Linked DNA regions of Halioglobus japonicus. The protein of the gene in region 1 binds, or shares a complex with, the protein of each later gene. Links are inferred from orthologs where the notes say so. Each region holds a gene or a part of one and is shown in the gene's direction. Other genes may lie near its edges. The genes, in order: BST95_RS12930, holA and dnaN.

Evidence for each region.
Region 2: the proteins of BST95_RS12930 (region 1) and holA are in contact, whole or in part, in a cryo-EM structure (PDB 8GIZ), measured with the Escherichia coli proteins. The link is inferred for Halioglobus japonicus from one-to-one orthologs.
Region 3: the proteins of BST95_RS12930 (region 1) and dnaN are in contact, whole or in part, in a cryo-EM structure (PDB 8GIZ), measured with the Escherichia coli proteins. The link is inferred for Halioglobus japonicus from one-to-one orthologs.

The regions. Positions count from the first base shown.
Region 1 is NZ_CP019450.1:2,747,115-2,751,707, reverse strand. What follows is about bases 1,176-4,100. They hold BST95_RS12930 (hypothetical protein), read left to right. Parts: upstream 1,176-2,105; coding sequence 2,106-3,095; downstream 3,096-4,100. Other genes in these bases: BST95_RS12920 (cupin domain-containing protein), read left to right, coding at 3,835-4,100; BST95_RS12925 (PilZ domain-containing protein), read left to right, coding at 3,113-3,463; tmk (dTMP kinase), read left to right, coding at 1,459-2,106; mltG (endolytic transglycosylase MltG), read left to right, coding at 1,176-1,453. Also shown: pabC (aminodeoxychorismate lyase), read left to right, coding at 1-431; more of mltG, read left to right, coding at 425-1,175; more of BST95_RS12920, read left to right, coding at 4,101-4,593. UniProt on the Escherichia coli protein: Part of the beta sliding clamp loading complex, which hydrolyzes ATP to load the beta clamp onto primed DNA to form the DNA replication pre-initiation complex.
Region 2 is NZ_CP019450.1:1,283,414-1,294,533, reverse strand. What follows is about bases 3,037-6,035. They hold holA (DNA polymerase III subunit delta), read left to right. Parts: upstream 3,037-4,030; coding sequence 4,031-5,041; downstream 5,042-6,035. Other genes in these bases: imuA (translesion DNA synthesis-associated protein ImuA), read left to right, coding at 5,195-5,932; BST95_RS06110 (LPS-assembly lipoprotein LptE), read left to right, coding at 3,497-4,021; leuS (leucine--tRNA ligase), read left to right, coding at 3,037-3,478. Also shown: lnt (apolipoprotein N-acyltransferase), read left to right, coding at 1-901; more of leuS, read left to right, coding at 1,025-3,036; BST95_RS06095 (OsmC family protein), read left to right, coding at 6,074-6,511; BST95_RS06090 (DUF2788 domain-containing protein), read left to right, coding at 6,541-6,753; BST95_RS06085 (O-acetyl-ADP-ribose deacetylase), read left to right, coding at 6,750-7,265; BST95_RS06080 (Y-family DNA polymerase), read left to right, coding at 7,403-8,827; BST95_RS06075 (universal stress protein), read left to right, coding at 8,916-9,728; BST95_RS06070 (zinc ribbon domain-containing protein YjdM), read right to left, coding at 9,725-10,063; BST95_RS06065 (GNAT family acetyltransferase), read right to left, coding at 10,070-10,498; BST95_RS06060 (cupin domain-containing protein), read right to left, coding at 10,500-10,817; BST95_RS06055 (iron chaperone), read right to left, coding at 10,814-11,120. UniProt on the Escherichia coli protein: Part of the beta sliding clamp loading complex, which hydrolyzes ATP to load the beta clamp onto primed DNA to form the DNA replication pre-initiation complex.
Region 3 is NZ_CP019450.1:616,909-627,840, reverse strand. The notes cover bases 4,456-7,266. They hold dnaN (DNA polymerase III subunit beta), read left to right. Parts: upstream 4,456-5,214; coding sequence 5,215-6,318; downstream 6,319-7,266. Other genes in these bases: BST95_RS02950 (phospholipase D-like domain-containing protein), read right to left, coding at 6,351-7,266; dnaA (chromosomal replication initiator protein DnaA), read left to right, coding at 4,456-5,134. Outside these bases: tRNA uridine-5-carboxymethylaminomethyl(34) synthesis GTPase MnmE, read right to left, coding at 1-445; membrane protein insertase YidC, read right to left, coding at 596-2,293; membrane protein insertion efficiency factor YidD, read right to left, coding at 2,307-2,555; rnpA (ribonuclease P protein component), read right to left, coding at 2,555-2,938; rpmH (50S ribosomal protein L34), read right to left, coding at 2,953-3,087; more of dnaA, read left to right, coding at 3,590-4,455; more of BST95_RS02950, read right to left, coding at 7,267-8,171; BST95_RS02945 (endonuclease/exonuclease/phosphatase family protein), read right to left, coding at 8,168-9,040; DNA replication/repair protein RecF, read left to right, coding at 9,288-10,391; gyrB (DNA topoisomerase (ATP-hydrolyzing) subunit B), read left to right, coding at 10,428-10,932. UniProt on the Escherichia coli protein: Confers DNA tethering and processivity to DNA polymerases and other proteins. Acts as a clamp, forming a ring around DNA (a reaction catalyzed by the clamp-loading complex) which diffuses in an ATP-independent manner freely and bidirectionally along dsDNA.

The DNA.
Region 1 (4,593 bases):
GGTCTGCGCAGCCCTTGCTGGCTGGACTCAAACATGCCAATCGGCTCGAGCAGGTGCTCGCCGCCGGCGAGGCGCAGCGCCGCGGGCTTGACGAGGTCGTGGTGCTTGATCAGCAGGGTGATGTCAGCTCGGTGAGTGCCGGCAACCTGTTTATTGTTGAAGGCGACCGGCTGCGCACACCGGCGCTGGAGACCTGCGGCGTCGCCGGTACCCGTCGGCGCTTTGTGATAGAGCGTCTGGCGCCTGCACTGGCTCTGCACTGTGAAGAGACTCACTTGAGCCCGGCAGACCTGGAGCGAGCGGACGAAATTTTCTACTGCAACAGCCTGCGCGGCCTGCAAAGTGTTGGCGAACTGGGCGGCACGGCGTTCACGCGCTTTCCCGTATGTGAGGCGCTGCACCAGCGCTACTGGGAGTTGATCACTTGCTGAAACGTTTGCTGTTGCTGGCGCTTGTGCTGCTGGGGATCGCCGCTGGCGCCGGCTGGCAGATCAAACTTGCCTGGGACACGCCGCTGGCCATTCCCGACGAGGGGCTGCCCCTGACTGTCGCTTCGGGCCAGACCCTCAAATCATTGGCGGTAAATCTCAAGCGCGACGGTGTTTACGCTCACCCCTGGCTGCTGCGTGTGTATGGCCGCTATACCGGTCAGGACCAGCGCATTAAGCGCGGCGAGTATCTTGTGCCTGCGGGTACCACGCCGGAGGCATTGCTCGCGCTGCTGGTCCGCGGCAAGGTCATCAGCTACCAGGTCACCCTGCCTGAGGGCATTACCCTGGCGAAGGCACTGGACATTCTCGCTGCCCAGGACAACCTGCAACATCATCTGGATGGACCTGTCGACGCCAGAATTGCGACGCTGACCGCCGACTATCCCGGTAGTGAAGGGCTGTTCTTCCCGGACAGCTATCGCTACGAGAAGGGAGATAGCGACTGGGATATCCTGCAGCGGGCCTATCGGGCCATGCAGGAGATACTGGCCCAGGAGTGGGCTGGACGTGAGGAAAACCTGCCCTATGCGAGCGCCTACGAGGCACTGATCATGGCCTCCATCGTCGAGCGAGAAACCGGTGTCGCCCATGAGCGCGGCGAAATTGCCGGTGTGTTTGTGCGTCGCCTGAACAAGAGTATGCGCCTGCAAACCGACCCCACCGTGATTTACGGTCTGGGCAGCAGTTACCAGGGCAATTTGCGGCGCGTGCATTTGCGCGACGACAGCAATCCCTACAACACTTATCGTCACAAGGGCTTGCCGCCCACGCCGATCGCATTGCCCGGCCGCGAGGCGATTCATGCTGCGCTGCATCCCAAGCCCGGCAAATCACTTTATTTCGTGGCCCGCGGCGACGGCAGCCACTATTTCAGTGAGACGCTTGCCGAGCACGAGCAGGCCGTGCGTAAATACCAGTTGAATCGTAGATCAGATTACAGGTCGAGCCCGGAGAAACGCTGATATTCATGGAACCCAGAGGTCTATTTATCACGGTGGAAGGCGGCGAGGGGGTCGGCAAATCCACCAACATGCAGTTTCTCCAGGAGCATCTTATTGAGGCGGGCGTCGATCTCGTGGTTACTCGCGAGCCCGGAGGCACAGCGCTCGGCGAAGACATTCGCGAACTACTCCTCAAGCCGCGCGAGGACAGCATGGCCGACAACGCCGAGCTGTTACTGGTCTTTGCCGCGCGGGCACAACACCTGGCCCAGCTTGTCGAGCCGGCACTTGCCAGAGGGCAATGGGTGCTGTGCGACCGTTTCACCGATGCCACCTACGCCTACCAGGGTGGTGGTCGCGGCTTATCGATGGCAACCATTCGGCAGCTCGAGCAATTGGTTCAGGGCGATCTCCGGCCGGACTATACGCTGTTACTGGACTGCCCCGTAGAAGTGGGCATGTCCCGAGCCAGTGCCCGGGGAGAATTGGACCGGTTCGAGCAGGAACAAGCGGAGTTTTTCCAGCGGGTACGCAATACCTATCTACAGCTGGCGCGCGAGAGTAGCGGCCGTTACCACCTGGTGGATGCAGCGCGACCACTGAATGAGGTTGAGCAGCAGCTGGAGCAGGTGTGTGCCGAATTGCTCGCTTGTTGGGGGGCACGACATCGGTGATGGATTTAACCCGATTGCCGGAGATTTCTCCTCCACTGCCCTGGCATGCGGACGCCTGGACAAGGCTCCACCAGCAACTGGGCGACCAGCGCCTGCCGCACGCGCTGATGCTAGCCGGGCTGGACTATTCAGGTGCCGACCGCCTAGCGCTGGCACTGGCCCGTCTGCTCTTGTGTCACTCACCTTCCGGAGGACTCAACTGCGGCACCTGCCACGGTTGTCAGCTGAGCGCGAGTGGCACTCACGGTGACTTTATGTGGTTGGCGCCGGAAGAGGGCAGCCGTGTCATCAAGATTGACCAGGTCCGCCAGGCGGTGGATCTCGCCCAGCAGACCGCGAATTTTGGCGCTCACAAGGTGATTGTCTTCGAGCCCGCTGATGCCATGAATGTGGCGGCGGCCAATGCGCTGCTCAAATCCCTGGAGGAGCCCTCTGCAGGCACCCACTTGATTCTGGTTTGCGGCAGGCCGCATGGGGTGCCCGCGACGATCCGCTCGCGCTGTCAGATGCTCAAGCTCGCCAGCCCGACTGCCGAACAGTCGCTGGTGTGGCTGGATCAGTTAACGGGCGATCGGCAGTCGAGTAGCGATCTGCTCGAGCTCGCCGACGGCAAGCCGCTGCTGGCGGAAGCGATGTATCGCAACCCTGACGACAAGGACCAGCACGTGGCCAGGCTGACCTGCCGCAGCCTGTTCCAGGGTAAGGTGAGCGCCGCTGAAGCCACTGGGCTGTTGGCGGGGGCCAGCGCACCAGAGACGATTGAGCATCTACTGGCCGCGACCCAGAGCTTCATTCGCCGGCTCAATGGGCAGGCGCTGACCAGTCCCGTGAGTCGCGAAGCGTTCCTTTTACTTGATGAGTTGGGCCGATTGCGGATGTCGGTAGAGGGGGGCGCTAATCCGAACCCCCAGTTACTCGCGGAAGTAATGGTCGGAAAAGTAGATCAATTATTGGGGCTGGCCCGGGCCGATGATACTATCGGCGCATAACTACAGGGTTTTCGAGCATGGACGGAAGACAAAACAGTCGCAACGGCATTCTGTCGTTAACGATTAAGGACAAGGCAGTTCTCTATTCAGCCTATATGCCTTTTCTGGAAAACGGCGGTCTGTTTGTGCCCACCAATAAGCCTTACTCCATTGGCGATGAAGTGTTTATGCTGCTGACGCTGATGGATGAGCCCGAGAAGATTCCCATCGCGGGCAAGGTCGTCTGGGTGACACCCCGCGGCGCCCAGGGTAACCGCACGGCCGGTATCGGTGTGCAGTTCAGCGAGCAGGATGCCGGGGCCAATGCCAAAATTGAAAATCACCTCGCCGGCGCTCTGGACTCGGAGCGCCCGACCCACACGATGTGATTTATTAAACAAATCACATCAAGGTGGTCGCATAACCTCTTGTTTTTGTTGATTAATAAATAAAAAATTGGGCTCCAAACTGGAGCCCAACAAGACCATTAGGAGTGAAACATAAAGGAATTGCTTCCCTAAAAGAGCATTGGGTATGCTCCCGCGACCACCCGACTAAACTAGGGGATAGGTAGTCACACCCTTAGTATCGCTCAATTCTGGTAATTTTCCACAGCTTGCGTGGCGGTTTTTTAACATATTTCGTAATAAGTAAAGCTGATTAAATTATATTCAGGTATATAGACTCGCGTTTCGCGGCCAGCCTGCGCGTGCTGCGACGTTCTTAAAGGCCGCGACGGGGCTATACTTCGCGGTTTGAAATGGAGCTGATTTTGGGGCACTCGGTTATCGACAGGCACTTCATCGATTATCGCACCGGCGATCCCGCCAAGGCGCTTGCGGCCTGGCGTGAGGGCGAAACGGGCGGCCGCCTGCTGCTGGTTGATTTTGAGTTTGTCAGCTGGTGGCTTGAGGGCGCTCAGCCTGTGGCGCTAACCGCCATTTATCGCATTGATAACGAGGTGCTGCTGAGTGCGGTCACCGACGCCGATTTGCGCTCGACCGAATCGAGTGCGAAGGCACAACTGACCGCATGGGGTGAGGAGCACGACCTTTATGTAGCAACTGCCGGCGGCGTACTGCCGCTACTGCCGACTTGTATCCCCAAGCCCTGGGGGCAGGAGATCTGGTTTACCGGTGTTGAGGAGCGCGGCGTGTGTGCCTTTGGTGGCGCCGGTCGGCAGGTGCCTATTCCATGGCTGCAGGCGGTGATGCCCGAGGGCTGCGGCGCGCCAGGTGAGCCACTGGTATTGCTGAAGATTCTCGACCCGTCCGCACAAGAGGTGGTAGGGGATCTCTACTTCGAGATGCATGAAGAAAAGCGCGAGGTCTACGTGGTGACACATGTGGACCGCGAGGCCTGGCCGGACGGCGTCGGCGCGATTCGCTACGGCTTCGCTGTAGAGAAAATTGCCGCAGCGGGCAGTGAGGCGGCCTTTCGGCGCGAGTATCTTGACGCGGTTCAGCGCTATGAGGCTGTGCGTCGTCAAATTGATGCGGGAGCTGACAGCCTGGAATTG
Region 2 (11,120 bases), 1.5 Mb from region 1 along the record:
GATCGGCGGCGGCGTACTCAAGCCCATCCAATGGGTAGCGCGCGCCAGCGAAGAACCGCTCTCGGTCGCAATTTACCAGCCCAATATCCCGCAGCAGAACAAATGGAATCGCGAGTACTACCTGCCCATTCTGCACCAGATGCGCGGCGCCACCATGCCCCTGCTCGGCCACGATATTATCGTGTGGCCCGAGGCCGCCATCCCCAATCTATACGAGCGCGCGCGACCGTTTCTCGATCCCATCGCCGCCCGGGCACGCAAGGCCGATACCACGTTAATTACCGGCATACCGAACCGTCCCGAAGGCGACGAACGCTACTACAACAGCATTACCGCCCTGGGCCAGGGCCAGGGCAGCTACTTCAAGCAACGGCTAGTGCCCTTTGGCGAATATGTGCCGCTGGAGGACTACCTGCGCGGTGTGATCGAATTCTTTAATCTGCCCATGTCGTTCCAGAGCCGCGGCCCGGCCGATCAGCCACCGCTGGCAGCGGGTACCTTTCGGGTATCGCCCTCGATCTGCTACGAAGTGGTCTACCCGGACCTGGTGGCCGCCGGCGCCCGCGAGGCCGACCTGCTGATTACCATTAGCAACGACAGCTGGTTCGGAGATTCCATCGGCCCGCTGCAGCACCTGCAAATGGCGCAGATGCGCGCCCTGGAAAATGGCCGCTATATGATTCGGGGCACCAATAACGGTGTCTCCGCCCTGATCGATCACCGCGGCCAGGTCATTGCCGAGTCCGAGCAGTTCGTGGAAACCGTGCTGACCGGCGAGGTCCAGGCCATGCTGGGCAAGACGCCTTTCGCCAGTTTTGGTTCGGTGCCGATTCTGTCGGCCTGCGCCATCAGCCTGGCGCTGATGATCCTCATGTACCTGGGATTCTGGCGAGAGCCCTGATCCCGGCATCGTCTCGGCGCCAGCCGCCGAAGGCCTGCCTGCAGGCCAGCAGATTCACACTCCTACAGCGCCCTGAATACTGGTAGAATTCGCCCTCTTTTTTTACCGGAATCAAGCAAGGCAATGGAGCAGCAATACAAGCCCGACATCCTGGAGCGCGAAGCCCAGGCCCACTGGCTGGCGAACAACAGTTTCGCGGCGATTAAGGATGAGCGCGAGAAGTACTACTGTCTCGCCATGTTCCCCTATCCCAGTGGCAAGCTACACATGGGACATGTGCGCAATTACACCATCGCCGATGTGATCGCCCGCTATCAGCGCATGCTGGGTAAAAACGTGCTGCAGCCCATGGGCTGGGACGCATTTGGCCTACCTGCAGAAAATGCAGCCATTGCCAATAATGTCGCCCCCGCCAGCTGGACCGTACAGAATATCGATCACATGCGCTCCCAACTGCGTCAGCTGGGCTTCGCCTACGATTGGGACCGCGAAATCGCCACCTGCAAGCCAGAGTACTATCGCTGGGAGCAATGGTTCTTTACCCGTCTTTATGAAAAGGGACTGGTTTACAAGAAAATGGCGACCGTAAACTGGGACCCGGTAGATCAAACGGTTCTTGCCAACGAGCAGGTCATCGAAGGCCGTGGCTGGCGTTCCGGCGCGCTGATCGAACGCCGTGAGATTCCTCAGTGGTTTATCCGCATTACCGCCTACGCTGAAGAATTGCTTGCGGGGCTGGACAATCTCGATGGCTGGCCAGAAGCCGTGCGCACCATGCAGCGCAACTGGATTGGCAAAAGTCGTGGCGTGGAACTGGCCTTTGGGCTGGATAGCCCAGTGGCGGACCTCGACCGCATCGAGGTGTATACCACCCGGCCCGACACCCTTTACGGTGTCACTTACGTAAGCCTGGCTGCGGAGCACCCAATCAGCCTTGCGCTGGCCGCAGACAACCCGGCACTGGCCAGCTTTATCGGCGAATGCAAGCGCAGTTCAGTCGCTGAAGCGGACATGGCTCAGGCCGAGAAACTCGGCATGGACACCGGCCTGCGCGCTCGCCACCCCCTCACCGGTGAAGAAGTACCTGTGTGGGTCGCAAACTACGTGCTCATGGACTATGGCTCAGGTGCGGTAATGGCTGTGCCGGCCCACGATGAGCGTGACTGGGAATTCGCCCAGAAATACCAATTGCCGGTGAAAACCGTTATATGCGACACCGAGGGCCAACCAGCGGACACCAGTGCGGCTGCCTACACCGAGCACGGTGCCTTGACTGCCTCTGGTGAATTCGACGGCAGCAGTTTCGATGCGGCCTTCGAAGGTATTGCCGCCCGACTGGAAGCCTCGGGCATGGGCAAGATCACAACCCAGTTCCGACTGCGTGATTGGGGCGTTTCGCGCCAGCGCTACTGGGGCACACCCATTCCCATGCTCAATCTCGACGACGGCAGCGACATTCCCATTCCGTCAGACCGCCTGCCCTCGCTGCTGCCTGAAGATGTTGTTATGGACGGTGTTGCCTCACCGATTAAAGCGGACCCTGAATGGCGTAAATTCACCCTGGACGGTGCTGACTGCGTACGGGAAACCGATACGTTCGACACCTTTGTGCAATCCTCTTGGTACTACGCCCGTTTCACATGCCCCGATTACACGGACGGCATGCTCGACAGCGACGAGGCCAACTACTGGCTACCTGTGGATCAATATGTCGGTGGCATCGAACATGCGATCCTTCACCTGCTTTATGCCCGCTTTTTCCACAAGCTAATGCGCGACGAAGGTCTTGTGAACTCCGACGAACCCTTCACTCGCCTGCTCACCCAGGGCATGGTGCTGAAGGACGGCGCCAAAATGTCCAAATCCAAGGGCAATACTGTTGACCCCCAAGCCCTGATCGATCAATACGGTGCGGATACTGTACGCCTGTTCTCGATGTTTGCAGCCCCGCCAGAGCAATCCCTGGAGTGGGCCGACTCTGGTGTTGAAGGCGCTCACCGGTTCCTCAAGCGTCTGTGGAAACTGGTTAACGGCCACGTAGCCGCAGGTCCGGCCCCGGCACTGGATACCAGCGCCCTGACCGAACAGCAGAAAAATGCCCGCCGCAAAGCGCACGAGACCATTGCCAAGGTCAGCGACGACTACGGCCGCCGCCAGACCTTTAACACCGCCATCGCCGCGGTCATGGAGTTGTGCAACGAGCTGGGCAAACTGGACGACAGCGACCAGAGCCGCGCGGTACTGGACGAAGCGTTGCGCGCCATCGTGCTAATGCTCAACCCCATCACGCCGCACATCTGCCACGAGTTATGGCCGGCGCTCGGCGGCACAGGCGACGTGCTCAATGCGCCCTGGCCCAGTGTCGACGAAGACGCACTCACCCGCGACAGCATTGAAATGGTGGTTCAGGTGAACGGCAAGGTCCGCGCCAAGATGAACATTGCCGCCAATGCCGACAAGGATGCTGCCGAAGCGGCGGCCCTGGCTCAGGACAATGTGCAGCGTTTCCTGGAAGGCGTGACCGTGCGCAAGGTGATTGTAGTACCGGGCAAATTGGTTAATATTGTTGCCAACTGATTAAGGCCGGAACCCATTATGCAGCGGCGCCTCGCCACCCTTGTTATCGCTCTTTGCGCCACAGCCATGGTATCCGGCTGTGGCTTCCACCTGCGCGGCAGCGGCGGCGCCAGTGTTCCAGAGGAATGGCGCTCGCTGTTTCTGGTCACCAGTAATCCCAACAGCGAATTCAGTCGCGAGGTGAAGCTGCGCTTCGCCAATGCCGGCATTGAATGGGCCGACGACCGCGCCGACGCCAACTATCTGCTGGTACTCGGACCGGAGCGTTTCAGCCAGCGAAACCTGTCACTGGATGCCGACACCCGAGCGGCGGAATTCGAACTGACCATGCGTTCGACATTCTCGATCAACAACGCCAGAGGCAAGGGCGTCATGCCCGACACCACCGGCACGGTGATCAAGCAGATGGAAAACGACCCCCAGAACGTCGTGGGCAAGGCCGAGGAGATCCGCATCCTCAAGGCGGAGATGCGCAGTGAACTGTCGCAGCAGATTCTGCGCCGCATCGCCTTCTTCGCCGCCAGCCAGACGCCCGAGGCCTGACACCTCGCGATGCGCCTGTACCCCGAGAAACTCGCCGGCCATCTCAAGCAGCAACTTCTCCCCGTTTACCTGATTAGTGGCGACGAGCCTCTGCTGGTACAGGAGTGCTGTGATTTGGTGCGCAAGGCCGCACGCGACGCCGGCTGCACCGACCGCGAAATTATCGATGTGGTGCCGCGCTTCAAGTGGGATGAAATTCTGCACAGTGCGTCCAGCATGTCACTGTTCGCCGAGCGCAAACTGGTGGAAATACGCATGCCCTCGGGCAAGCCCGGCGCCGATGGCAGCAAGGCCCTGTGCGAGTATCTCGATATGGCTGCCGGCAGCGACGACATCCTGCTGATTGTGTCCGGCAAGATCGATAAGCAGTCCACCAATAGCAAATGGTACAAGGCCCTGGACAAGGCCGCCGCCACGGTGCAGATCTGGCCCATTGAAGCCCGTGACCTGCCGCGCTGGTTGCAGCAACGCTGCAGCGCCGCCGGCCTCAGCATCGATAACGACGCTCTGCAGTTGCTGTGTGAGCAGGTGGAGGGCAATCTGCTGGCAGCGGTACAAGAAGTGGAGAAACTCAAGTTGCTGGCCAGCGATGGCCAGATCAACGCCGAGACCATTACCGCCTCGGTGTCCAATAACGCCCGCTACAACCTGTTTGATATGACCGACCATGCCCTCAAGGGCAATGCCGGCACCAGCCTGAAAATGCTCCACGGCCTGCGCGGCGAAGGCACCGAGCCGGCCGTAGCCCTGTGGGCTCTGCTCCGGGAAGTACGCACCCTGCACCAGGCCCGCCAGCAGGTCGATGCGGGGCAGTCACCCCAGCAGGTACTGGGCGGTTTGCGGGTGTGGAAAAACCGCATGCCCCTCATGCAGGGTGCACTGTCACGGCACAACAGCGTGACACTTACCGCATTGCTTGAACAGGCATCGGCCGTCGATGGCACCATCAAGGGCTTTGCCGCCGGCAAACCCTGGGACCAACTGGAAAACCTCGTTCTGCAGCTCGCCGCGAGCCGCTAACCCCCACCTGTCGCCTTTCAGGGCACGTCTCATTTTTGCCAACTAATACCCCTGCCCAGGGCCTTGCACTCTGCCTGCCACTCAACTACTGTTTATACATACAGTGTACAAACATACAGTAAACACAAAGCAGAACAACAAGAGAGGCCCGACATGAACCAGGCTCTGCAGCAAGTCATCAATCGCAACGACACCTGGCGCGGCAACTTCACCGCCCTGTCCGCCGATGGCGATCGCCACTGGCATGCCGGTAACAACCGGAACGACAACACCCTGGGCACCGGTTACAGCACCCTCGACAAAGAGTTGCGCGATGGCGGCTGGTCGCTGGGAAACACTGTGGAAGTGCTCAGTGATGGCTGTGGCATGGGCGCCATGGGCCTGTTTCTGCCTGCCATGGAAACCCTGAGCGCCGAGGGCCGCTGGCAGGTCTTCATCGCCCCACCTTTTACGCCCTACGCGCCGCTGCTCAAGGCCCGCGGTATTAACACCGAGCAAATCCTGCTGGTGCACCCGAAAAGCCGCGAAGATTTGCTGTGGGCCACCGAACAGGCCCTGCGCAGCAGCACCAGCAGCGCCGTGTTCAGCTGGTTGGGTGCCCACGAATACAGCTACGGTGAACTGCGTAAATTACAGCTGGCCGCCGCCGACAGCGACAGCCTGGCCGTGTTATTCCGCCCCCACAGTGCCGCCCGTAACCATGCGCCGGCAGGCCTGCGTCTGCAAATACGTGAATACCGTAAGGTACATATTCTCAAGCAGCGCGGCGGCAACCAGTATCTCGATGTAGCCCTGCCACCGGCCGAGGATATCCCGGAACAACCCCAGCTGTGGGAAGTACCCACCTGGCAGGACAGCCCCCAGCAGCAGCCGGCGTTCTCCTTCGCATAGTGCCACCTGCCGGCCTGGACAGACCCGGCCTGGCCAGGCCCGGCCGGGCGGGTAAGTTCACAATGGTTGCGTCATCACCATCAGCCGTGGCACCAAGAGTGCTACACTGCCTGCCGCCATACATAATAAGGAGCAGGCAGCATGCAAGATTTCCCCCACCACTATCACGTCAACGCCACCGCCCAGGTGACTGGTAATGTCGCTATCAATAGCGGCGCTATGCCACCGCTGGCCTCCGCACCACCGGCGGAATTCGGCGGCCCTGGCGACCAGTGGTCGCCAGAACATTTACTCATGGCCTCGGTGGCGGACTGCTTTGCACTCACCTTCCGAGCCATTGCCGCCGCCTCCAAGCTGGAATGGAGCGACCTGGCCGCCGACGCCGAGGGCGTGCTTGACCGGGTAGAGCGGGTCACCCAATTTACCGCAATTGCCGTCAAGGCCACGCTGACCGTGCCCGCCGGTGTCGACGAGGCCAAGGCCCAGCGCATACTGCACAAGGCCGAAGATGCCTGCCTGATCACCAACTCACTCAGTGCCGACACCCATCTGGAAACTGCTATAATCGCCGCCTCCTGAACAGGGCCGCACCGGCCCGGGAGTAGCATGTGGATGAGTGGCTGACAGAGTACGGCGTCACCATCGGGGTGTCCGCCCTTATTCTCTTTATGATGTTCATTGTGTGGGACCTGGCCAAGCGCAGTAACGCGGGCAGGTTCGGCACCATCATTCTGTATATTGGCCTGGCCATGGGTATGTTCGGCTTTGCCATCAAGTTTGTGATTTCCTACCTGCTGGAAAATGCCGGAGGCGTTGGGTGACTGTGCACCTGGCTTTGGGTGATATTACCCGGGCCGAAGTGGATGCTGTGGTGAATGCGGCCAATGAGGGCATGCTCGGTGGCGGGGGTGTCGACGGCGCCATCCACAGGGCCGCAGGCCCTGCCCTGCTCCAGGCCTGTCGCGATGTCCCCGCCACCAATGGCGTCCGCTGCCCCACCGGTGAAGCCCGCATTACCGATGCCGGGGCACTCACCGCACGCTATGTCATCCACACGGTGGGGCCGGTTTACGCCAGCGCCACCAACCCACCAGCCCTGCTGAGCGCAGCGTATCGCAACAGCTACCAGCTCGCCCTGCAACACGATTGCCACTCCCTGGCCGTACCGGCGATCTCCTGTGGGGTGTACGGCTACCCGCTGGAAGAAGCGGCAGCCATCGCCGTGGCGGTAAGCACCGATGCCGCCTTTGCTGACCTGGACATTCATTTCTACCTCTTCAGCCAGCCGGTATACGACGCCTGGCGCTCAGCCCTGGCCCACCATCAGGGCTAGCTGACCTGCCTGCCCGAGCGACAGGTCGCAGACCTGTCCGTGGACAACAATGCCCTCTTGATTAATACTGTATATATGTACAGTATTAATCAAATTAACATGGCCGAGCTATCCCCCATCGTTTGGCAACGCCAGTTATGAGCCTGTGGTTGTGCCTGCGCTTTCACCTGCTGCCCCTGAAATGCCTTGAGCGCACAGAGGAGCGCGCCGTGGTGGTACTGGAGAAACAACGCGTGCTCCGGGCCAATGATTGTGCCGCAGCCGCGGGGGTGCGCGAAGGCATGAAACCGGCCACCGTGCGAGCCCTGGTCGGTGATGACCCACTCCAGCTACTGGAGCGCGATACAGCCGCTGAGGCCCGCTGCCTGCAGCAACTGTGTTGCTGGGCCTATAGCATCACCCCCAGCCTGCACAGCTGGCACGGCGACTGCCTGCAACTTGAAATCGGCAGCTGCCTGGCGCTGTACCGCGGCCTGCCACCCCTGCTGGAAGAGGTGCGACGCGGTTTGGCCAGCCGGGGATTCAGCGCCTGCTTCGCTCTCGCACCCACTCCCAAGGCAGCCTGGTTGCTCTCCTTTGCCGATGAAGCCGACGCTCTGGCGGCAGAGACACCCCTGGAGCAACGCCTGGCCAGCCTGCCCCTGACCCTGTTGCAGGAGCACACCGGCCCGGTGGATTCCCTGCGACGGGCCGGCCTGCACACTCTGGGCGACATACTCGCCCTCCCTCAGGCAGCCCTCGGCAGACGCTGCGGTAAAGCCTTCATAACATTCCTGCAACAGGTACTGGGCAAACAGGAAGAACTGCACCCGGATTACCAGCCTCCCTCGCGCTTCGACGACGAGTACTGGTTTGGTTACGAGGTAAAAGCCAATGACGAACTGCAGCCGGCCATGCAGTTACTGCTGCAATCGCTGTGCAAGTTCCTGCGCAATACCCAGCTGCAAACCGCAGAAATCTGCTGGCAGCTGATCGGCATTGATCACTCCCTGCGCAAGCTTCAGGTGCGCAGCACCAGCAGTCACAGCGACTGGAAAAGCTGGTTCAGCCTGACCCTGATTCACTTGGACCGACTGGAACTGCAAACCGGCGTGGAGGGCATTGCCCTGGAGTGCAGCGAATTACGCACCGGCGACCTGGACAACCTCGATTTGTTTAACCCGCGCAAACAGAAAGAACCCCTGGCCAGCCTGCTTGACCGCTTGCGCAGCCGCCTCGGGCTACAGGCCGTGGAACAGGTCGGCTGCCGCGATGAACACCTGCCTGAACACGCCCTGCACACCTGCAGTGAACGCCCTGCTGGCGGCAACGCCGGTGCCACCAGCCTGCAGCGACCGTTCTGGCTAATGCCCCAGCCACAAGAGCTCGAGCGCCGCCAGAACGCCCTGCACTGGCAGGGCAGACTGGAACTGATTTACGGCCCGGAACGTATCGAGGATAACTGGTGGCAGCAGCCTGTAAGTCGCGACTACTACATTGCCCGCGGGCATCACGGCGAACACTACTGGGTGTTTCGCGATCGCCTGGCGCGGGCCTGGTTTATGCACGGTATCTTCGCCTGAACGTGTCCGGCCGCGGCAATTAGAGGGTGCCAATTCACGTCGATTGCGCCAAAATGGCGCCAACACCGTGCACAGAGGCAATTACACGATGGACTTAAACCGGTTTCTGGTCGTCTACGACCCCACCGGGGAAGAGCAACCCGCGCTGGAGCGTGCAGCGGCCATCGCCGCTGAAATCGACGCCAGCCTGCACCTGTTCGCCTGCATCCACGGCGACAAGGCAGGCATTGAGCGCGACACGGAGGAAGCACAGCAACAAATGGCTGCCCTGCAGGCCACGCTCGACACACACCTGGCTCCCATTGCCGCTGCCGGCACCGCCACCAGCAGCGAAGTGGAATGGGGCAAAGACTGGTACCACGCCGTGGTTAACGCAGCCGCACGCATCAATGCTGACATGGTGTTCAAATCATCCTTCAAGCACTCGACCAGCCACAGACTGCTGACATCAACCTCAGACTGGACGCTGATCCGGGAGTGCATGAGCCCGGTATTGCTGGTGAAGAAAGCCACGCCGCCACCGGTGCCCCGCATCCTCGCCGGTATCGATATCAATGTGCGCACCGAGAGCTACGAAAAACTGAATGAGCACATTCTCGACCTGAGCCTCCGTCTGGTCGCCAGCGACATGGCCGAAGTACACGTGGTAAATGCCTTTCCCGACTTTCGCCTGAAGCCGGATCGGAGGAAACTGATGGAAGTCGCCGGCGTCGACAGCGAGCACGTTCACATCAAGCTGGGTGAGCCGGACAAGGTCATTGTCGATGTAGCCAGAAGTATCGATGCGAGTATGGTCATCGTCGGCAACTCACACCGCTCGGGCATTGCTGCACTGATGAACGGCAATACCGCCGAGAAGATCCTCGACAAGCTCGACTGCAACGTGCTGGCGATGCCCTAGGCTTTTTTCACAAACTGCGACTTCAGCTTCATGGCGCCAATGCCGTCGATCTTGCAGTCGATATCATGATCGCCATCTACAAGCCGGATATTCTTTACCTTGGTGCCTACTTTGACCACCGAGGACGAGCCTTTCACTTTGAGATCCTTGATCACGGCAACCGTGTCGCCGTCAGTCAGGGGATTGCCGTTGGCGTCCTTGATGACCCTGGCGTCGTTCTCTTCGGCCGCTGCCACCTGCGGCCACTCGTGGGCACACTCTGGACACACGAACTGGTCGCGGTCTTCGTAGGTATAGGTAGAGCCGCACGCGGGGCAAGGGGGTAGTCCACTCATACTAGATCACTCTGCCGATTTGTCGGGAATCAGGCGTTTGCCGAGGCTGACCACCTCATCTTCGCCATAGCCCATGGCATGATAAAAGGCGAGCACCGCCTCGTTGGTGCGCCGCACCTGGAGGTTAAGTTTGGGGCAACCGCGCTCGAGTAGCAGTGCCTCTATCTGGCGCATTAACACCACACCGTAGCCCTTGCGCCGGTGCTCGTTGCTCACCGCAAGGTAATTCACCCAACCGCGATGACCTTCGTAGCCGCCCATAACTGAGGCGACAATCTGACCGTCAATCTCACCCACCAGAAACAGCTCACGACCAACCTGCAGCTTGCGGGCAATATCCCGCTGCGGATTGTTCTGCGGCGCCAGCAGGCCACAATCCCGCCACAGCTCAATCACCGCCGCTTCGTCAGCCTCTGCAAATTGTCGAATATCCATATCAGTAGTGTATCGCCAACCACACGGTGTCTTCATCCGGTATTGTCCAGTCCACACGATGGCGTTCGTGTGCAGTCAGCAGGAGATAATCCCCTGGCACCAAGGTGACGGAGGGCTTGTCAGGATAGGCAATCACGGCCTTACCCTTGAGCAGGGCGACCCACTCGTGGGTGTCCTGGTCGTACCATTCGTCCGCTGGGGAACAGTGGCCTCGACTGACAATGCGTTCGATCTTAAGGCCCTCCTGCTCAACCAGCACGCTGAACAGTTCCTCGGGGAGAGACGCGGGGATATCGCCGAACAGATTATTCAATGTCACTGCTCCATAGCCGAGCGCACCACCTGCTTGAGATCGTCCAGGGCAATATCGTCACGATCGCGAAAGTTGAGACGGCCCTTGCCACCTTTGACGCCTGGGTGCAGCTCGCGAAAGGCTGCAAGATGCTCTGCAGAACAGGCATACAGGGAAACATAGTGCTTCTGACTGCCCACTGAGACCCAACCATCGCCCTGACTGAACGCCGGCATCCGGTATTTCAAATCAAGCAACGCATCTGGATACAGGGCCGCAATCATATCGATCAGACCGGTGATGCGTGCTCGCCGGTTGTCGGGCAATGCC
Region 3 (10,932 bases), 2.1 Mb from region 1 along the record:
TCTCCTCTTCGGGAAAGTCGATAGCCGCTTCCACGTACACTCTCAGGGCAGTGACTTTCTGCACCAGGGCGTCGATCTGTGCGGAGAACTCGCCCTGCAGTGAGCGTGTCGCATTGAGCGCTGCGTGTTCGGTGGTGCTATTGATGAGGTCGGCGATGGCTTCAGCCTGGGCGAGGTCCATCTTGTCATTGAGGAAGGCGCGCTCAGAGAATTCCCCAGGCCTTGCCTGTCTCGCCCCGTGGGCGATGCAAGTGCCGACGAGTAAATCGAGGATAACCGGACCACCGTGTCCCTGTAGTTCCACAACGGTCTCACCGGTAAAGGAGTTCGGCCCGGGAAAATACAGGGCAACGCCGGTATCGAGCACTTGGCCTTCGCGGCTGCGAAACTGACAGAAATGGGCGTGACGAGGGGAGAGTTTAAGCTGCGTTATCGCCTGGGCAATGTCGAGTGCCTTGCCGCCGGATAGCCGAATAATGCCTACGCCTCCGCGTCCGGGGCGGTGGCAATAGCAACAATGGTGTCTCCGTCGAGCTGTGAGCTGGCGTTCATTCGGCAGAGTATAGCGCCCCGGCGAGGACCGGGGCGAAAGGAATCAGGCGATGTCGCCTTTTTCGATCTGGCGTGTAATCACGTACTGCTGTGCCATAGACAGAAGGTTGTTCACTACCCAGTACAGTACCAGGCCTGCGGGGAACCACAGGAAGAAGAATGTGAAAACAATCGGCAGCCACTGCATGATCTTGGCTTGCATGGGATCCGTGGGCGGTGGGTTCAGCTTCTGCATAAACCACATGCTGGCGCCCATGAGAATGGGCAGCACAAAGTACGGGTCCATCACTGACAGGTCGTTAATCCAGAGGGCAAATGGCGCATGGCGCAATTCAACGCTCTCCATTAACACCCAATACAAGGCGATAAACACCGGCATCTGAACCAGAATGGGCAGACAGCCGCCCATGGGATTGACCTTTTCCTTGCGGTACAGGTCCATCATGGCCTGGGATTGCTTTTGTTTGTCGTCGGCATACATCTCGCGGATTTCGAGCATCTTGGGCTGTACTTTGCGCATGCGTGCCATGGACTTGTAACTGGTAGCAGACAGCTTGAAGAAGGCGGCTTTCACCAACAGGGTCAGAAGAATAATGGCGCCGCCCCAGTTGCCCACCAGTGCGTACATCTTGGTCAGTAGCCAGAACAGCGGCTGGGCAATCCACCACAGCCAGCCATAGTCGACCACCAGATCAAGGTAGGGAGAGATCTCCTTGAGTCGGTACTGATCTTTCGGACCGGCCCAGAAACCCGCACCTACCTGACCGTTCTGGCCGGGGTCCAGGGTGATAGCCGGGCTGGTAAAGCCGGCGATATTGAAACCGGAACGGGTCACACGCGTGCTGTAGGTATGTGACTGCTCCTGGTTGGGCACCCAGGCGCTGAGGAAATAATGCTGCAGCATGGCAATCCAACCCGCGGGAAGCTGAGCCTTGAAGGGCTCTTCTGCCATGTCCTCAAAGGTGAACTTGGTAAAGCGTTCTTCGGGTTGGGTCAGCGCTGCACCTAGGAACGGTTGCATGCCCATACCTGAAGCGCTGGCTGAGGGAGCGACAGTGCTGTCGCGCTTGATCTGGCCGAACAGGTTAGCCTGCCAGCGCGTGTCGGAACCGTTTTCAATCAGGTAGTCCACGTTAACGAGGTAGTCACCGCGGGTGAATGTGAAGCGTTTGGTGACTTTTACACCATTATCGCCTTGCCACACCAGGTCGACAGCGAGCTTGTCATCGCTGTCGGTCATTTCGAAGCGTTCAGCACTGGCGGTAAACAGTGCGCGGCCGTTGCTGTCGATACCATCCTGCCCAATCAGACCACTTTGGGCGACGTAAATGCGGCGCTCGTTTTGTTCGAGCAGGACGAAAGCGCTGTTGGGATCGTCGATATCGGCCAGGTGGCGTGGCAGCGCCAGCTCGATGATGTCGCCACCGTTGAGATCAATGGCTACCTGCAGGCTGTCGGTGTGAACCTGGATGATATTACCGGAGTCAGTAGTCGTAGCCGGGACGTCTTTCGAAGCCTGATCGAGTGCCGGCGCAGTGGGAATATCGTCTTCACCCGCGGCCTCGCTCAGTGCGGGCGCTGTAGGCATTTCCTGGTCAGATGAGGCATCGCTGTTGAGAATGCGTGTGGTATCTGGGAGTCGGCTGCTTTCTCTCTCGTCTTTGAAAGCCACCCACTCAGTGAGAAGCATGAAAGAAAGTACGGCGATAGCGCCTATAAGTAGTGAGCGTTGCAGATCCATGTTGATCTCTGGGTTAGTGACTGTGGTGACAGCAGGGTTGTTTGGAATCCCGCGGCGGGACCGGGTCAATACCGCCTTCGTGCCAGGGGTGGCATTTACCGAGTCGGCGAAGCGCCAGGTAGCAGCCCTTCAGAACCCCGTATTCAGCGATTGCCTCCTGGGCATAGCTGGAACAGGTCGGGTAAAAACGACAGTGATGGCCAAGAAACGGGCTCAGCAGCAGCTTGTAACAGGAGATGAGCTGTATAAAGAGGCGGCGCATTAGGAATCTCGGCGGTCGGAAGTACGGCGAATGAGTTTCTGCCATTGCTGCTGCAATATAGAGGATAGCTCTGCGTTATCCAACTGATCCAGGCCTCGCCTGGCGAGTAGCACTACATCGAGGTGCTGTTCAGCGTCGGGGAGTTGGCGGAACACTTCTCTGGCAATGCGCTTGATTCTATTGCGCTGTACAGCAAGACGTACATTTTTTTTAGCTATAACTAAACCCAGGCGATGCCCGGGTTCGTTATTGCTTTTTGCCAGGAGCAGTAAATGCTTGTGTGAGGCTCTGGCCTCAGCGCCGTCAAATACTCGGCTATAGTCCCTGGCATTGAGTAGGCGCTTGGCTTTGCCGAAACTGGCGCTGGCCGTTTGACTGCCCACTCAGGGCCAAATCCTTAAGCGGACAGGACCTTGCGGCCCTTGGCACGGCGACGGTTCAAAACCGCGCGACCACCTTTGGTCGCCATGCGGGAGCGGAAACCGTGAGTACGCTTGCGCTTGAGTACGCTGGGCTGGAATGTTCTTTTCATGACTGCAATCCAATATCTATATATATGAAAGAAGATTAGGCCGGACCGACTTGCTTTGGTCTGGCCGAAAAAAGGTGGGGTATTCTATTGAAATGGCGTGGTTAATTCAATCTATTGCTTGGTAATTTTCCGGGTGTCGCGAGCGCGCTAAAAAGCTTGCAGAGCGCCGAAACCTGGATTGATTGGCAATCCCGCGCCAGTACTGGGGTAGCGCCATCAGCTCACACTTTTTGCATAATAAATAGACAGGTTATCCACAGAAAAACTTATAAAAACTATTTCCAACCACCTTGGTTAAAAAATAATCTAACCATTAATAAGTGATTGAAATATATACATTTTTAAAAAATTTATCCTCTAAAAATTGTTGTGGATAAGTGGCGCACGTGGCGCTATTATTCTTTGACCGCCAGGCGGCTCTGATGCTTGGCTAAAATAACGTTTTTATATACTTCTGATGATAGAAAGGCGCGGCATTGGGCCTCGCTTTAAGGGGATAGCTTTGCCTGGAGTAGTTTGGCAACAGTGTATCGACCGGCTGCAAGACGAATTGCCTTCGCAGCAGTTTAATACCTGGATTCGGCCTTTAGAGGCCTCAACGGACGGACAGAGTCTCACCCTGTTTGCGCCCAATCGTTTTATTAAAGATTTCGTATCCGATAAATTCGCAACTCGGATCGCCGAGTTGGTAAGTGAGTTAGAGCCGAGCAACCAGCTGGACGTGGTGCTTGAGATCGGCGCGGGTCGGCCAGTGCCTGAACGGGTAGCAGTGGAACAGCCTCGTGTGGCGCGGGCGTCTATGAGCATGTCTGCAGACCCAGTTGTGCCGGCAAGTCGACCACAACCGATTCAAGAGACGCCAGCGCCAGCCACACCTGCAGCATTTACGCCCCCGCCCAGTAGCGACATGGCCCCCGCTGTGTCTGGCTTTGCGGTTTCGCGTAACCCTGACGGCGTCAAAGCGGCTGTAAGCGAACCGGCTCAGAATCCGGCACGGCAATCCGAAATAGCCGGATCACTGCAGCATCAAAATGGTCTGGTGGAAAATTACACTTTCACCAACTTTGTGGAGGGTAAATCAAACCAGCTGGCATTGGCTGCGGCGCGTCAGGTGGCGGAAAATCCCGGCGATTCTTACAACCCGCTGTTTCTTTATGGCGGTGTCGGTCTCGGCAAGACGCACCTGATGCACGCGGTAGGCAATGCGCTGCGTCAGCAAAAGCCGGATGCCAAAATTGTCTATCTGCACTCCGAGCGTTTTGTCGCCGATATGGTCAAGGCACTGCAGTTGAATGCAATCAGTGATTTCAAGCGCTATTACCGGTCGGTGGATGCCTTGCTCATCGATGACATTCAGTTTTTCGCCAAGAAAGATCGTTCTCAGGAAGAATTTTTCCACACCTTTAATGCCTTGTTGGAAGGCGGCCAGCAGATGATTCTCACCTGCGATCGTTATCCCAAGGAGATCGATGGACTTGAGGAGCGTTTGAAGTCGCGCTTTGGTTGGGGGCTTACGGTAGCCGTTGAACCACCGGAGCTGGAAACGCGGGTGGCGATTCTGATGAAAAAGGCCAATCAGGCGCGGGTTGATCTGTCGCCTGATGCCGCATTCTTCATTGCCCAGCGTGTCAGATCCAATGTACGGGAGCTCGAAGGTGCGCTGAAAAGGGTGATAGCAAGTGCTCACTTCACAGGTCGGGACATCGATATTGACCTGATCAAGGACAGTCTCAAGGATTTGCTCGCACTGCAGGACAAGCAAGTGAGCCTGGATAATATTCAGCGCACCGTCGCTGAGTATTACAAGATTAAAGTGGCCGATCTGATGTCGCGTCGCCGCAGTCGTTCCGTTGCCCGGCCGCGTCAGGTCGCCATGGCGCTGGCCAAGGAGCTGACAAATCACAGCCTTCCTGAGATTGGTGACAGCTTTGGTGGCAGAGATCACACGACAGTTCTTCACGCATGTCGTAAAATCAAAGAACTTCGTGAAACTAACTCTGATATTCGCGAAGATTATAAGAACCTGCTGAGATCTCTCACCACCTGAGGGTGAGAGAGATGGGAAGTTTTGTTTTTTAATAGCGCGAATGCATTGTTCGCCGATTGGGCCAAGGAATAACGAATCATATGAAATTCACGATTTCACGGGATGCATTGATCAAGCCGTTGAATCTTGTGGCGGGCGTGGTAGAACGCCGTCAAACTCTCCCTATTCTCGCCAATGTGTTATTGGAGCTCGAAGGTGACCGGCTGTCTCTGACAGGTACTGACCTAGAGGTAGAGCTTGTTGGTCGTGTGCAGCTGCCGGCGGCAGGCGAACCCGGTGAAGTTACCGTGCCTGCCCGTAAACTGGTGGATATCTGCAAATCACTTCCGGAAGGCAGTGACATCAGTTTCACCGCTGAAGATTGCAAGGTCACTGTTAAATCGGGCCGCAGCCGATTTACTCTGTCTACCCTGCCGGCCCGGGAGTTTCCTAACGTCGAAGACAGTATGGGAACTCACCAGTTCACGATTAAGCAGGGCCAGCTCAAGCGCCTGATCGACCGCACCGGTTTTGCCATGGCGCAGCAGGACGTTCGCTACTACCTGAACGGGATGTTGTGGGAGCTCAAGGAGCAGAGCCTGCGTGTTGTGGCCACCGATGGACACCGCCTGGCACTGTGCACCCTACCAGAGCCGGTGCAGGTCAATGACGACACCCAGGTGATTCTGCCACGCAAGGGTGTGTTGGAAATGGCGCGCCTGTTAATGGAAGACGATGAAGATATCGCTATCGTGATTGGCAGCAATCATATTCGCGCTACTACCAATGAGTTTACCTTTACCTCCAAGCTGGTAGACGGCAAATTTCCGGATTATCAGCGGGTATTGCCCCGCAACCCGAACAAGATAGTGCTCGGATCTCGTCTGGAACTGCGCCAGGCCTTTACCCGTACAGCGATTCTGTCCAACGAAAAGTATCGTGGCGTCAGGCTGAAACTGACTGACAATAGCCTGGATATTGTGGCTAACAACCCCGAGCAGGAAGAAGCAGAAGAGGCCGTGCCCGTGGATTACCAGGGTGAATCCCTGGAGATTGGCTTTAACGTCAGTTATTTGCTGGACGTGTTGTCTGTATTGAGCGGCGAGCAGATCAAAATGTCACTGTCTGATGCCAACAGCAGCGCATTGCTGGAGGAATCGGACGAAGGTGACTCAGTTTACGTGGTAATGCCTATGAGGCTGTAGCGGGCGCAAGTCTATCCAGCCCCATCGCGGGTCTAGAATTGATATTCAAGGCCCGTGGCCCTCAGGGTCCGAAAGATGCGTCGCTGATTTCGCACCGCAGTGCCTTTCATACCACCCGCTTCTATAACCTGTCGCCGCATTTCCAGCCATTCGGGTGAACCCCACAGGTAGGATTCGTTCTTCAAGCGCTCAAACTCGTCGATCAGGTCCTGGCGAAGGCCTTCGCTCTCGAACAAGAAACCCATTTCGTTGTTGAATAATCGAGACCGGTGATCGAAGTTGGCTGTTCCGATAAAACCGTATTTGTCGCCTATCAGGTACTTGGCGTGCAGTTTTCCGTAATGTTTGTCACCACCGAGCGCTACATCATCAAGCTTGCCGGTTTCATAGATCTGTAGCTGGGGGTGATTGACGAGCTTCAGCCAGGTGTCACTGCCCACTAGCTCGTGACTTGTTTCATCTGCGCCCACTTCGCGCTGCCAGACGTGTTTGTAGTCTTTTCCCAAAAGCATGCGCGGTGCCATGTCCATATCCACAATGGCTTGCGCGGCCGCGTTGTCTGAGGTGAGCACAGAATTGGTAATCATTTCGTATCGGTGTTCTGGAGCCTCTGCAAGCCAGTCAAGTATCCGCTGGGCTTCGTCTAGGAATAGATTGCCTTGCTTGTCGTAGTATTTAGCGAGAAACAGATAGGGTGAGACAACTCGAATGTGGGTGCGGTCATCAAGCTCACGCACCTGTTCGAGCTGGTAGATGATGGAGTTCGGGTTATTGGCGAGATTGTTGGCGGCATCGGTAATCACTTTCCGATTGGTCAGATTGGCGAACTCGTGGGCTATCTGTACGTCCGCGTCTCGCCAGTCTTCGGATAGGTAGACTTCCATGTCTGCGAAGTATGGTTGGATGCGCGATAGTGACTTCAGCTGATTGAGTGATTCTTTAAATCGCTCGCGTCGTTTGGTATAGAGGTCTAATCCTGTAATGAACTGTCGGGAGCGGATCCTCCGATTGGTTTCATGGAGTGACAGTAGGCTGAAGTAGATTTCAGAGATCGCCCCAACGGTTTCGCGGTGCTCTGTCATATCCCTGGCGCGTAGTAAAATCTCAGCGTCGTTGTACGTGTCAGGGTTGGGCGACCCATCTTCTTTAATACCGTAGTAAGACAGCGACACATTGCGTCCGCCAGTAATGACTTTGGCGATCTCTGGTACGAAACCATCGACAACCATCAATTTGTCGTGGGAGCGACGGTTGACTGTAAATGGTGACTTTGAAGGCGCATTGAATAGGAAGACCTGTATGCGCGCGCGCCGGGTCGTCATTTCTCCCGCCTTGTTGCGAATAAAGCCGGCTTCCCGTTCACAACTGTGTAGCGCCCGCAGCCAGCGCTTGCTCAGAGTCATTGAGCCGATCGCGTCGACCATCAGGCGGATATCGACGCCGCGCTTGACCGCGTCGCACATGGCGCCCATGATCGCCAACCCGGCTAGGTCAGCTTTGAAGATGTAGTACACCGCATCTACGCTGTACAGCGCCTCTTCAATCAGGTGCACTTTGGTGACTAGCGAGCGGATGGCATCCTGTTCGCGACTGCCGAGCAGTTTTACCTGGCTGCCCTTGACTGGGATACTCGCATCGATACCGATTTGGAGTGGATCCTTGCCCAACTCCTCATTGGTGAGGCTGCTGCGGATCCTGTACCACTCGTTGATATTGGGGTCATCGATAGCGCCGGTTGGCGGGCAGTTCTCCAGTGCTTGTCGGTCCGCAGGGCACTGGTCAGCGGGAATGTTGGTCGTGGCGCAGGCGGAAACCAGTAATAGCAATAATGCCGTGGCCAGGCAGCGAGTCATCTGGAGTCCTCTTCAGTGCGGCGCCATCGCAGTGCGGCCATCACCATCTGGTGGTCAGATATGAGTTCGGGCGATACCTTGTACTCCACAAACTCTAGCTCAGGTGAGATGAGAATCCAGTCCAATCGTTTTGTTTTGTAGGTCGCTAAATTGGCAGCGTCAGGTTTAAAGGCCACCAGCCCTGCCTCGTCGACCAGGCGACGGATAACGGAATCTTTGCTGTTCCAGGTTTCGTTGAAGTCTCCCATGATAATCATCGGGAGTGGCGTCGCGTGGACCGCGGCGATAATTTTCTCTATTTGCCGCTGACGGGCATTCTTGCGCGAAAAGTCCAGGTGGACCGATGCGATTCGTACTGCGCGCTCCGAATGACCATCGTCCCATCGCAGGGTAGCTGCAATGAGTCCTTTCGTTGTGGTCGGTGGAGTCGGTTCAAATACGGTGGCTACCGGCTCGGAGAGGCGCATGGTTGTCAGCAATCCTGTACCGAACTGGTGCAGCCAATTCTGGGCGTGCAGCCCCAGCGTGCTGCACGCCACGTTGGAGGACTCGAGCAGATAAGTTGCATGATCAAAGTTGCCAGCCCAGCGAGAATTGACGTCCAGCTCCTGGAGTGCCACCACGGCCGCACGGCTTCGGTTAACGGTTGCAGCGACCCTATCCAGGTTTTCCTTGATCGAGGCTTGTCGGAGCAACAGCTGGTTCAATTTGGTGCCGCGTCCATGGGCGATGTTGAGTGTCGCCACATCAAGGGTCGAACCGCGGAAAACGTTAGCCGGGTCGGTGCCGAGCTCGCAGTAGGACTCTGCTGAGTAAGCGCTTGTTGAAGCCAGAAGCAGTAAGCAGCAGAGGTGGATGCGGCGGATCATATCATCATTACAGCAGTGTATCGGTAACCCGTCAAAACGAGCGCCAAGTCGTTTGCAGCATCCAGATGGTAGGTCTCGGGGGCAGTGACAAAGTACGGTAAACTAGAGCACGGTCGTTTGTGTGCCGAAGCGGTGAAAATCAAGCAAAAAACCCAAGACGCATAAAACCTAAAATATTGATATTAAAGGATAAATTCAAACTTTCAGGTGATTTTTTCGATCACTTGCCGGAGAATCTATTGCTGTGATGAACATTGCTTCGCTGTCGCGAATACACATTGATAATGTGCGAAATCTTCAGCAGGTGAAGATCGATACTTTGCGCAAGGTGAATGTATTTTATGGGCCAAATGGCAGCGGAAAAACCAGCATCCTGGAGGCGATACATTTACTGGGTATGGCGCGTTCCTTTCGCGGAAGCATCAAGTCCCTGATTACACACGGCCAGAGTCAGACGACGGTGTTTGGTGAACTGCAGCCCGGCAGTCTGCCTCTGGGCATACAGCGCGAGCTGACCGGAGATGTAACTCTTAAGCTCGGTGGTCGGCCGGTGCGAACTGTTGCCGCTATGGCAGAGCAGTTGCCCATACAAGTCATTAATGCCGACAGCTTTGACCTTTTAACTGGGTCACCTTCAGCTCGTCGGCAGTATCTCGACTGGGGTGTGTTCCACGTGGAACATCGTTTCTTTGACCAGTGGCAGCGCTTTCAGCGGGGTATAAAACAGCGCAATATGCTGCTCCGCCGTGGTAAACTATCCCCTGAGGAACTCGCCGTATGGACCCGTGAACTGGCGGCCTGCGGCGAGATAATAACGACCTATCGCAGAGCCTATTTCGAACTGCTTGAGCCGCGGTTTCAGGCCATTATTGCGCAGTTGGCCCCTTCCTTGGCAGGGCTGGAATTGCGCTTTCGACAGGGTTGGGACAAGCAGCTGTCATATATCCGGGCGCTGGAAAACAGTGAACCCTCTGACCGTGAGCAGTGCTACACCCACGTGGGCCCTCAGCGTGCGGATATCAGAGTATTGATCGGTGGACACTTGGCTGCAGATACCTTGTCCAGGGGCCAGCAAAAGCTGGTGGTTTGTGGTCTGAAGCTTGCCCAGGGGCAGTTGTTAACTGAGAAAGGACGAGGGCGTTGTACTTACCTCGTGGACGACCTGCCCTCAGAGCTGGATCAACAACATTGTCGCCTCGTGTGTGAGCAGTTGGCGGGAATGAAAGCCCAGGTATTTATCACCTGTGTGGACAGCGAAGATGTCGCCGCGGTTTGGCCCGTGGCAGACGGGGACGAATTTACCATGTTCCACGTGGAACATGGTGGAGTATCAGCCGTTGAAGCGCGGTGATCTCGTTATAAATAGAAGCAATCTTGAGAGTGATTCATGAGCGAAGAACAAAATTACGATTCCTCCAGTATTAAGGTACTGAAAGGCCTTGATGCGGTGCGCAAGCGCCCCGGAATGTACATCGGTGATACTGATGACGGTACCGGCCTGCACCACATGGTGTTTGAGATCGTGGATAACTCCATTGATGAGGCCCTTGCTGGCCACTGCAGCAAGATTGAAATCGTTATTCACCCGGATGAATCGGTGACCGTTAGCGATGATGGACGCGGTATTCCCACCGAGATGCACGATGAAGGCGTCTCTGCGGCGGAAGTTATCATGACCGTACTGCATGCCGGGGGTAAGTTCGACGACAATACCTATAAGGTATCCGGTGGTCTGCACGGTGTTGGTGTGTCTGTGGTTAACGCCCTCTCCTCCAAATTGACCCTGACAATTCGTCGCGAAGGCAAGCTCTACGAGCAGGTATACCGCCATGGTGTGCCCGATGAGCCTCTGGCCGTGATTGGCGACACCGATACATCCGGTACCGCCATTC